Regions from separate parts of the Aeromonas dhakensis genome, predicted to be linked through region 1. Evidence: riboswitches for the same ligand, from Rfam matches in the RefSeq annotation. Region 1 holds a riboswitch; the other holds the start of a gene.
The links. Region 1 has a riboswitch for cyclic di-GMP ahead of gbpA (N-acetylglucosamine-binding protein GbpA). Riboswitches for the same ligand answer to the same signal wherever they lie in the genome.

Region 1 (8,021 bases):
CCCGGCCCACCAGCAGGGCAGTCAGGCCATGGTCGCCGACCGCAACGCCCGCATGAGCTGGGTGGGGGAGCACCTCGGCATGGTGCTGGGCTCGGAGGATGGCAACGCCCTCACCAGCAAGCCGCTGCTGTTTGCCCACGGTATCCAGAGCTGGGGCTTTGGCTGGGAGGATGCCGCCATGCGCAAGCAGGCCAAGTCCCCCTACTACCTCGGCAAGTGGTGGCCGGACGAGGCGCCGCAGGTCTTCTTCCAGCCCGCCCGGCTCAAGCCGCGCTACCTGAAGACGGTGTTCAATCCGGCGGATCGGCTGCCCCTCTATCAGGCGGTGTTCCACGACTCCGTGCTCAACAGCCACCACTGGCTGCTGGACAACCTGAAATTCCCCGGCATCAAGGAGGAGCGCGCCCTGCTCGGCCTGCTCTACAACACCCCGCCGCTGGTCAACCTGAGCCGCAGCACGCTGGCCAATCGCCTGCCGGAGCTGACCCGGCTGAGCGAGCAGTTCGCCCCGCTGCACGAGGCGCTGTGGGACAAGGCGCTGGTGGGCTTTCGCTGGCGTGACGGGGTGGGCCGGGTGCAGGAGACCCGCTTCTCCGACGGCAGCCGGCTGGTGGCCAACTTCAGCCACAACTCCATCATGATCGACGGCCACAAGCTGGCGGGCCGGCAGCTGCTGGTGGCGCTCAAGGGCAAACCGGTCAGCGTGCTGAAGATCCAGGGCTAGACCCGGCGGGGTGACGGGGGATCAGAAAGGGGCTGCCCCGCCGGGCGAGACGGCAGGCTGCGCATGGAGGTTGAGCCAGCGCCGGCGCAGGGTCTCCAGCGAGCCATCCTGGCGCATCTGGTCGAGGGCCTGCTGCAGGGCCTGCACCTTGGCCGGCTCCGTCGCCAGGTTGAGGGCAAAGTAGTACTGCTCGCTGTCGTCATAGACGAACAGCGGGGTGAGCGCCTCGAAGCCGTGCCCCAGCTGGTGCATGTGGAAGGCCGCCCCCAGATCCAGCGCCGTCACCAGCTCCACCCGACCGCGCAGCAGCATGCGAAACTTGTCCTCCTCACTGTTGACGCTGACCGGCGCCAGCCCCTGGCGGATCAGCTGCTGGGCCGAGGCCGAGTTGCGTACCACGGCGATCCGGTAGTCGCTCGCCTCCTGCAGGCTGCGGGGCTGGATATCGGTGCGCGAGCTCAGCCGCCACACCCTGATGGTGCGCGGCCCGACCGGCCCCACCCACTGGAACTGGTGCTCCCGCTCCGGGGTGCGCGCCACCGAGAAGAGGATGCTGCCCGCCCGATAGCGGGCATTCTGATAGGCCCGCGCCCAGGGCAGCAGCTGGATGTCACCGCGCAGCGCCAGGCCGCTGCGCGCCAGCAGGGCGTGCAGCAGATCCACCGAGAAACCGCTCACCGGCTGGCCGGCCAGCTGGTAGTTGTAAGGGGGCATCTGCTCGGTCAGCGCCTGCAGTGCCCGGGCCGGCTGCGCCAGCGACCCCGTCAGCAGCAGCGTGGCCAGCAGCCACCTCCACCGCGCTCTTGTTCCCACCCTCGACTCCTTCCCATGAAAAACAGACCCCTGCCGCGGCAGGGGTCTGACATAACGCATGTTCACCGGCTTGCGCCTCAGTGACAGGTGGCCACCTCCTGGTAGTGGTGGCGGATCCAGCGTTCGAAGCCGGCCAGCATGGCTTCCTCTGAGTCGCTATTGTCGGCGATAAGCTGGTCGCCGTGAACTACCCGAATGCGGGCATCGAGCGGTGCCCCCTCGCCGGCCGGCGGACGCTGACGGGCCGCCGCCATGCAGGCCTCGGCCTGTTGCCACGCCTCGGCCACGCTCTGGTTGCACACCGCGGCCAGCGGGCCGGCGCTGAAGCCCTTGCCGGTCAGGCTGCGCAGGGTCTCGTCATGGGTCATGCCGTTGCCCGGCCCCCAGTAGTGGGCGGCCAGATCCGGCCCGATGCGCGGGTTGTCGGTGAGGTAGCCGTCGCGCTTCAGGAAATAGGCGCGGGTCTGCTCCACCGCCATCAGCGCCAGCAGGTAGCCGTGATAGGCACAGGCCGACTCCTGGTTGAGCAGGTGCGGGATGGCCAGCAGCGGACGCGGGCTCTCCACCCCCAGGATCTGGCGCTCCCAGCGGCGGGCCAGCGCCAGCACGGCGGCCGGGGTGCGTTCGGCCTCGTCCATGGCGTAGAGATCACGCTCGAAGTAGGCCACCAGCGCGATCTGGCGCTCGTTGAAGGCGCGAAACGGCTGGCGTGCCTCGATCATCGCCTTGATCAGCGCATCCGGGATCGGCTCCCCCGCCGCATTTCTGGCGTAGCGCTTGAGCCAGTCCGCGTCATCCAGCAGGCTGTCGCAGAACATCGACTGGGTCTCGGCGTAGGCCATGGAGGTGGGCGGGAACTCCTGGGAGAAGCAGGGGGCGTTGCCGGTGACATTGGCAAAGTGCGCCGCATGGCCACCCTCGTGGAACAGGGTGTTGAGCCCGCTCCAGCCGCTGCCCACCTGGGCCGGGTCGGCCAGGCTGGTGAAGTTGACCACCGCCGGCACCCACTCCCCCTCCTGCCAGAAGCTCGGCACCGGGCCGTGGCAGAAGCCGTTCTCGTATTTCCCCTCCCGGGTCAGCAGATCCAGAGTGAGGCTGGCGCCGCGGTACTGGATGCCGAGCCGGCGGAAACTCTCGACCCAATCCTGCAAAGCGCGGGAGAAGGGTACGTACGGGTCGAGCTGGCGAGTCACGTCGCCGCTCACGCTGTAACGCAGGTTGTGGGGCAGCAGGGCCGCCTCCCCCTTGGCCGCTTTCAGCTCGGCCAGGCTCTGGTGCAGCCGCTGCTCGGTGCCGGCGATGAAGTCGTCGAGGATGGCGAACAGCTGCGCCGGGCTCATCTGCTCGTTCTTGTGCACCTTGTAGTCGAAGTAGTCGCGATAACCCATGGCCCGGGCGAAGCGGTTGCGCAGCGCGACTATGGCCAGATAGCCGTTGTCGACCACCCAGTTTTCCAGGGTGTGGAACATGGCGAGCGCGCTCTGGCGCACCGCCTCGTTGCTACTGGCAGCCAGTGCCGTGCTGGCGGCGGGCAGACTGCCTGCCACCTCGCGACCCTGCTCGTCCAGCAAGGTCAGCTTCAGCTCCCGACGGCGGGCGAACAGCGCCGCCTCGGCGGCCACCAGCTCGTCCATCAGGGCGGCGGCGGCCGGCGCCTCGATGACGTTGCATTCGAAGAAGGCGATCCAGCCTGCCAGACCGCGCTTGAGCTCGGTCTCCTCGGCCATGGCATGCATCTCCCGCAGCACCGGCAGGCGCGCCGGGTCGGCGCAGAAGGCCTTGTAAGCCTGCTCGGCGGCGGTGAAACCGGCCTGATCGTCGCTGGTGCCCATGTAGGTGGACCAGAACAGATCCTCCTTGCGCCTGTGCACCTGCAGGTAGTCGGCGTTGAGCTGGTTGAGATAATTCCTGGCAATGGAACTCATAAATTCCCTCTTGTTATGGGGCAGCACGGGGTGCCCACTCCTTTATTGGTGAAATGCCGACTCATTCACATTTTCTGCAAATAATCCGGCAAATGGTGCGCCGGGATGCGCGCGAACACGCTACCAAAAGCGAGGGTTTCTGTCTGCTGGCTATACTGGTGTCAAACTTCTCAATTGGCGTGCTGTCGCGCCAAGCCTTTGAAAGTTAATTAAATGTTAAATGAAAAATAATCAGGGCCAGCCGACAGACTGGTCACCACCAGACCCGCATGGGAAAGTTAAGGAAGAGACTATGTTCAAGCTCGGTGATATTGCCGTGAGCCGCAAATTGATGCTGTTGCTCTCACTGGCGCTGGTCGGCTTCATCGCACTGCTGCTCATCTCCGCCAGTGCCCTGCAGCGCAATCTGATGAGTGAACGGGAAGCCAGGCTGCAGGCTGTGCTGGATCTGGCCATGAGCCGGATCCAGGCGCTGGCAGCCACCCTGCCCGCACCGCAGGCGCAGGCCGAGGCCAGGGCCATGCTCAACAGCATGCGCTTTGACGGTGACAACTACCTGTTCGTGCTGGACGAGAACCGCCGGATGCTGGTGCACCCCGTCCGACCCGAGCTGGTCGGCCAGCAGATGGGCGAGAGCGGATCCGCCACCGCCGGCGCGCATTGGCAGCGGATGGTGGATCTCGGCAGAGGGGGTCAGCAGGGTCGGCTGGAGTACCAGTGGGTCTCCCCCTCCGGCGAATCGGCCCAGAAACTGTCGCTGGTGGCCGGCTATCAGCCCTGGGGCTGGATCCTCGGCTCCGGCGTGCTGCTGCAGGACATCCAGGCCACCATCTGGTCCCAGTATCAGCTGATGGGGGGCGCCACCCTGCTGGTGACCCTGCTGATGGGGCTGCTGGGCTTTGCCATCAGCCGCTCCATCGTCAACCCGCTGGCCGAGATCAACCGGGCCATGCAGCAGGTGGCCGCCGGCGATCTGGTGGTGAGCATCCCGGTGCACGGCAAGGATGAGCTGGGGGCCGTCGCCAGCTGCACCAACCAGGGGCTCAGCGCCATCCGGCACGCCCTGCTGGAGGCAAGCCAGGGGGCCGGCAACGTGGCGGATGCCGCCCTGCGCATCGCCGCCTCCGCCGAGCAGACCAACCAGGCGGTCAACAGCCAGCGGGATCAGCTGGCCCAGCTCGCCACCGCCATGAACGAGATGAGCGCCACCATCGCCGACGTGGCCGGCCACGCCGAGAACACCGCCCGCGACACCCAGGACGCCACCAGCGAGGCCGGCCTCGGCAACCGGGACGTGCACGCCAGCGTGCACGGCATCCAGGCGCTGGCCAGCGAGGTGGAGCAGGCCACCTTGCAGGTCAACCAGCTCAAGGAGGGGGTGATGCAGATAAGCGAGGTGACGGCGGTCATCAGCGCCATCTCGGAGCAGACCAACCTGCTGGCCCTCAACGCCGCCATCGAGGCGGCCCGCGCCGGCGAACAGGGCCGCGGCTTTGCCGTGGTGGCCGACGAGGTTCGCCAGCTGGCGAGCCGCACCCGCCAGTCCACCGAGGAGATCCAGAGCACCATAGCTCAGCTGCAGCAGCGGGCGGTGAGTGCGGCCGACGCCATGGACGCCAGCCGCAAGCTGGCGGAGAGCAGCGTCGGCCAGTCGGAGAAGGCGGGCCAGGATCTCTCCCTCATCGTCAACCACATCCAGCACGTCAGCGACATGGCGACCCAGATCGCCACCGCGGCGGAACAGCAGAGCATGGTGGCGGAGGACATGAACCGCAACGTCAGCGGCATCAACGACTCGGCGCTGGAGATGTCCCAGTCCGCCTCCCAGCTGGCTCAGGAGAGCGAGCTGCTGGCCGGACTCTCCCGCAGCCTGGACGAGCGGCTGGCCCTGTTCAAACTGGGCTCGGCCAGCCACCAGCCGGCAACCCAGCCACGGATGCCGCAACCGCCGCGGCAGGAGGATCGCCCGCGCATCCGCCACTGATCCGTCCTGGCTTGTCGCAGCGCACGCCCCCGCCAGATCGGCTGGCGGGGGCGTTTTTCATTGCGAAAAAATGCCAAATATTTGCATCTTGTCGACCTGTTCGACGAACTTGATGCCGTGGCGCCGAGTTAATAGCCATTTAAAAACAGAAAGTTAAGTGTTTGCTCTACTCCGATGAGGTCAAGCTGTAAAGATTTACACTTAATTATTTAATCAAAAATAGTCATGATGAGTTGTCGCCAAACGCGACACCATGACCCTTTATGTAGTCATTTGGCAAACTGGTTGAAAGGCCAGGACGCAAAGCCTCCGGTCTAAAGACATGTCGTCCAGGATAGCGGGGTTGCCACACAGTGTTTCGGGGAACGCCCCTGCCAACTTGACTGCCCACATCTGTCGAACAGAGGAATGTATGGCAGCAAAAATCCAACTCAATCACGTCGCTGCAACGCTGGCCCTGCTGGTCAGTGGCAGCGTGCTCGCCCACGGCTACATCAGCCAGCCGGAATCGCGCAACTACCTGTGCAAGACCGGCGGCAACAGCCAGTGCGGCGCGGTGCAATGGGAACCCCAGAGCGTGGAAGGCCCCTCCGGCTTCCCGAATGGTGGCCCTGCCGACGGCCAGATCGCCTCGGCCGGCAGCGCCAGCTGGGGCGAGCTGAACGCCCAGACCAGCGACCGCTGGACCCGCCGCGAGGTACAGGCCGGCCCCTTCGCCATCAGCTGGACCTTCACCGCCAACCACGTCACCCGCAACTGGCGCTACTACCTCACCAAGCAGGACTGGAACCCGAACCAGCCGCTGACCCGCGCCTCCTTCGAGCTCACCCCCTTCTGCGTGGTGGACGGCAACATGACCCAGCCGCCCAAGCAGGTCACCCACCAGTGCAACCTGCCCGAGCGCACCGGCTATCAGGTAATCCTGGGGGTGTGGGAAGTGGGTGACACCAGCAACAGCTTCTATAACGTGATCGACGCCAACTTCAAGGGCGGCACCCAGCCACCGCTGGAATGGAGCCAGGGCGGCACCATCTATCCTTCCACCGAGCTGGCGGTCGGCGACAAAGCCAGAACCCTGGTGTTCGACGCCAACGGCGTACGCCCCGATCTGCAGACCGAGCTGACCATCGCCAGCCCGGAGCAGGGCCAGAAGAACAACTGGACCCACGCCCTGGCGAGCAAGATCAATGCAGAGCAGAGCCAGATCCGCGCCGGCCAGCAGAGCGGTGAAGGCCAGTTCAACCCCGTCTACGGCCAGAACCCGGTCTACTTCAAGGCCGGCAGCGCGCTGGAGCGGGTCGAGATCCAGCTCGAACAGCAGCAGCCACCGGTGAGCAACGGCGTCAGCGTGAGCGGCCTGGAGAGCGAATACCTGCTCGACGAGGGCAAGCTGACCCTCAACTTTACCGTGGCCGCCGAGGGCGATCTGACCGTGACCAACACCCTGTATGATCACGGTGGGGCCGCCAAGGGACAGACCAGCGCCGACATCAAGGACAGCAGCCACAGCTTCACCATGCCGCTCACCGGGCTCAGCGCCGGTCACCACCAGCTGGTGATCGAGGGCAAACCCAAGGCCGGTGGCGATGCGGTGCAGCAGACCCTGGACCTGATGCTCAAGGATCCGGCCGCCGGCGGTGACTACCAGTTCACCTTCCCGGACGGGCTCAAGTCCTACACCGACGGCACCAGAGTGCTGCAGCCCAAGAACGGCAAGATCTACCAGTGCAAGCCCTTCCCCTATCGCGGCTGGTGCAGCCAGTGGTCGGCCAGCGCCACCCAGTATGAACCCGGGGTCGGTAGCAATTGGCAGGATGCCTGGATCCTGGTCAACTGACCCGCAGGCACAGCATGACGCCATCAACAAAACGGGGAGCCACTGGCTCCCCGTTTTCTCTGGTGTTCTCTGGTGTGACAGCTCAGATCTGGAAGTCGATGGCGGGCTCGCCGCCCATGGCGCGGGCCTGAATGTCCGCCAGCGCCAGCTCAGGGTTGCAGAGCTGGATGAACTGCCAGGCGAAGTTGTGCTGGAACTGCCCCTGCTTAAGGCCGATCCAGGCGGTGTGGGGCGCAAACAACCGGCTGCCGTCCAGCTGCACCAGCCCCTTGTCGCGCTGGGTGTCGAACGCCATGTCCGCCAGTATGCCCACCCCCATCTCCAGCTCGACATAGGTCTTGATAACGTCGGAGTCCTGCGCGGTCAGCAGGATCTGCGGGGCGATACCGGCCTCGGCAAACGCCTCGTCCACCCGCGCCCGCCCGGTCAGCCCGGCCTGATAGGTGATGATGGGCCACTGGGCCAGCGCCGCCAGGGTCAGCTCCTGCTCGGCACTGAGCGGATGCTGCTCCGGCACCACTATGTTGTGGTGCCAGCGGTAGTAGGGAAACGCCACCACCCCTTCGCTCTTGTCGAGCTGCTCGCTGCTGATGCCGATGTCCACCTCGCCGGTCTGCACCAGCCGCACTATCTCCTCCGGACCGCCCTGGCGCAGCTCCAGCTGCACCAGCGGGAACTGCTCGCGAAACGCCTTCACCACCCGCGGCAGGGCGTAGCGGGCCTGGGTGTGGGTGGTCG
Region 2 (3,150 bases), 340 kb from region 1:
GGAGTTGAAGTCGCCCACCAGCAGCACCTGGCCGGGCAGCTTGCTCACCGCCTCGCCCAGCACCTTGGCGGCGCTGACCCGGAACTCGGTGCACTTGCCCTGCAGATCGGCCGGCTCCTTGCCGTCCAGGTTCTCCAGGCAGCCTGAGCCCTTGGATTTGAGGTGGTTGACCACCAGGGTCAGCGGATCCTTGCTGCCCTCGACGGTGAAGGTCTGCACCAGAGAGTCACGCTGGGAGGCCTGTTTCTCGACCCCTTTGGCATCCAGGTATTTCTGCACCGGCAGGGTGATGACGTTGGCGTCCCCTTGCGGTGCCAGCTTGGCCGGCCGGTAGATCATGGCCACCATGATGGCGTCGCCGCCGAAGTAGTGCTCGCCCTGCAGCAGCGCCTTGGGCAGGGTGACGAAGGCGTACTGCTTGCTCGCCTCTTTCTGCTGGGCGTTGAGGGCCTGTACCAGGTCGCTGATGGCGGAGTGGCTGTCAAAGCCGTTGTTCTCCATCTCCATCAGGCCGAGCAGGTCGGCATCCATCTCGGTGATGGCGTTGACTATCTTGGCGCGCTGCTTCTGGAAGTCCTCCAGGTTCTTGGCACCACGGTTGCAGCCCTTGGCGCTGTCCGCATCCGCCTGATCCTTGCACAGTACGTTGAGGGCACCGCCCACGCTGGAGTGGCTGGTGAAGTAGTTGAGCACGTTGAAGCTGCCGACGCGCAGATCGGTGCCGTCGGCACGGGCCGGGGCGCTCTGGCGGTCGTTGTCGCTGGTGCGCAGCAGATCGCCGGCGGTAATCACCTGATCCTGCGGCACGATCAGCCGGTACTCGTTGTAGCTGTAGCCCACCATGGCATCCAGATTGACTGGGGCATCGCCGATGCGCAGGTAACCCTGTTCCGGCTCCCAGGCCGGCAGCCAGGGCAGTTTGCCGTCGGCGGCCTTGAAGTCCGATTCGAGGAATACCCGGTTGCCGGCGTTGGCCTTGGCCAGCGCCTTGGCGGCCTTGCTGTCGGCGTCGTGCAGCTGGGTCGGCTTCATCAGCGGCGCCTGGTGGGAGAGCACCAGGTTGTTGCGTCGGGCGGCGTAGTCATAGCTGAAGTTGCGGCTGATTTTGAGCGCGCTGTCGGCATCGAGCCGTACCCGCATCCCTTCGTGGCGCTCCAGCGCCCGGGCCAGGGTCTCGTTTTCCAGCACCCGCAGCGGGATGGCGGCCGGGGCTGCGCCCTGGGCGATCACCTGCAGGCGCGGGGTGCCGCTGTCAGTCAGTGGCTTGAGCTGGGTATGGCCGTAATACTCCTCGACCTTGGCCTCCAGGCAGACTTCGGCGCCCGGCTTGATGTCCGGGTACTTGCTGGCGAAGTTTTTGTCGTTGAGATAGACGAAGATGCCGTCCGAGGTCTGGGGGTTGCCGTCGCCCTGCACATCCAGCAGGTAGAACCCCTTGTTGAGGCTCTCGCCCAGACCCGAGACCACCGCCTTGACCATGACGCTCTGGGGGCTTTCGAACTTGTCGGCGGGAATGAGCGGGCTCTTGTCACCGCTGCCCTGAATGACCGGGATCGGGGTGAGGTCGCTGTCGGCCGGGCAGCTGAAGCCGGCGGCATAGACGGACGGGGAGGCGAGCGCAATCCCCACGGCCAGCGACAGCAGGGTACGTGTTCCTTTCATATCTGTTCCTTTTTTATTTTTTGCCAGTGTTTCCATAGCCTTGGCGCATCGGCCAAGGGCGCGCATTGTCACATTTCTGGCATGTCGTACCAGTGAGCCAACGCACATTACGGGGATACAAATGAGGGCAATACCGGTTTTTTTGACTTGGCTAACAGCATGAAACTAATGACAATTTTGTTATTTCATCCGATTGGCGAAAATGTGATCCCGCTGGCATCCACATATTTTTCCTCGAGAATGAAGATTGAGACTCGGCTGGTTGATTCCTATACTCGGCTTGTTCCTCACGGAACCCAGGTAAAGGGCAAACCGGCCGAGACGCCGGGACGCAATGCCTCCGGTCTTCAGATCGAGCGATCCAGATAGCGGGGCTTCCCAGGGTGAGGGTGACGTTTGTGGCAGGTCCATTGCCAGTTGTCTGCGCCCATCACGCAGGTTGCGCTTGTGCTTTGCCTTGGAGACCAATGCCAAGACAAAACAAGGAAGATAACAATATGCAACAGACCCTAAGGCCCAGCAGGCTTGCCATGCTGGTGGCTTTGGCTGCCATGCCCGCCTGGGCACAGGCCGCTTATCCCGCCTATCAGGCCGGTACCGCCTACAAGGCCGGCGACATCGTCAGCAACGTCGGCAATCTCTATGAGTGCAAAGAATTTCCCTACTCCGGCTGGTGCGGGGCCTCGCCCTATCACTATGAGCCCGGTGTCGGGGTCGTCTGGGCCGATGCCTGGAAACTCTATGGCGGGGAGGTGCCGCCCCCGGCGCTCGGCGTGGCCGTCAGCTCGCCGGCTGCCGGCGCCAGTGTCAACGAAGGGGCCAGTGTGGCGCTGGCGGTGACCCTGAGCGGCCCGGTGACGGCGCTGGTCAAGGTCGAGTACCTCATCGACGGCACCCTGGTCGCCACGGCGAGTGCCTCGCCCTGGAACGGCAGCTGGCGTGCCGCCGGTGTCGGCGCCCACACCCTCAAGGCGCGGGCGCTGGATAAAGACGGCAAGGTGCTGAGCGAAGCGGATTCCAGCTTCAAGGTCGCCGCCGTGGTGGCGCCGGAGGCACCCAAGGTGAGCATCAGCAGCCCGGCCACCGGCGCCAAGGTGACCCTGGGTCGCAGCGTGGCGGTGAGCGGCAACGTCACCGATGCCAACGACGACGTCGCCAAGGTCGAGTTGTTCGTCGATGGCAAGAAGGTCGGGGAGGACACCAGCGCCCCCTGGCAGGTGAACTGGACGCCCCAGAGCAAGGGGCTGGCCGGCCTCAAGCTGGTGGCGACCGACAAGGAGAACCTGAGTGGCGAATCGGCCCAGGTCAACGTGCAGGTGGAAGAGGCAGCCCTGCCGCCCACCGGTGGCAACCTCTCCTGCGATATTCGTCAGATCTACCGCCCGGATGGCTACGAGTGCATGGGGGATGACCACGCCCGCCGGGTCATCGGTTACTTCACCTCCTGGCGTACCGGCAAGAACGGCTTGCCCTCCTATCTGGTGAGCG

Region 2: another riboswitch for cyclic di-GMP. It lies ahead of CK627_RS08555 (glycosyl hydrolase family 18 protein); the one in region 1 lies ahead of gbpA (N-acetylglucosamine-binding protein GbpA).

What each region holds. Positions count from the first base shown of each region.
Region 1 is NZ_CP023141.1:1,386,136-1,394,156, reverse strand. It holds gene CK627_RS06875 (glycoside hydrolase) at 1-724, shown strand, start outside; gene CK627_RS06870 (substrate-binding periplasmic protein) at 746-1,537, opposite strand; gene CK627_RS06865 (M3 family metallopeptidase) at 1,615-3,462, opposite strand; gene CK627_RS06860 (methyl-accepting chemotaxis protein) at 3,755-5,446, shown strand; cyclic di-GMP riboswitch class I at 5,712-5,797, shown strand; gene gbpA (N-acetylglucosamine-binding protein GbpA) at 5,859-7,283, shown strand; gene cbl (HTH-type transcriptional regulator Cbl) at 7,366-8,021, opposite strand, start outside.
Region 2 is NZ_CP023141.1:1,732,697-1,735,846, forward strand. It holds gene CK627_RS08550 (ExeM/NucH family extracellular endonuclease) at 1-1,662, opposite strand, end outside; cyclic di-GMP riboswitch class I at 1,959-2,044, shown strand; gene CK627_RS08555 (glycosyl hydrolase family 18 protein) at 2,160-3,150, shown strand, end outside.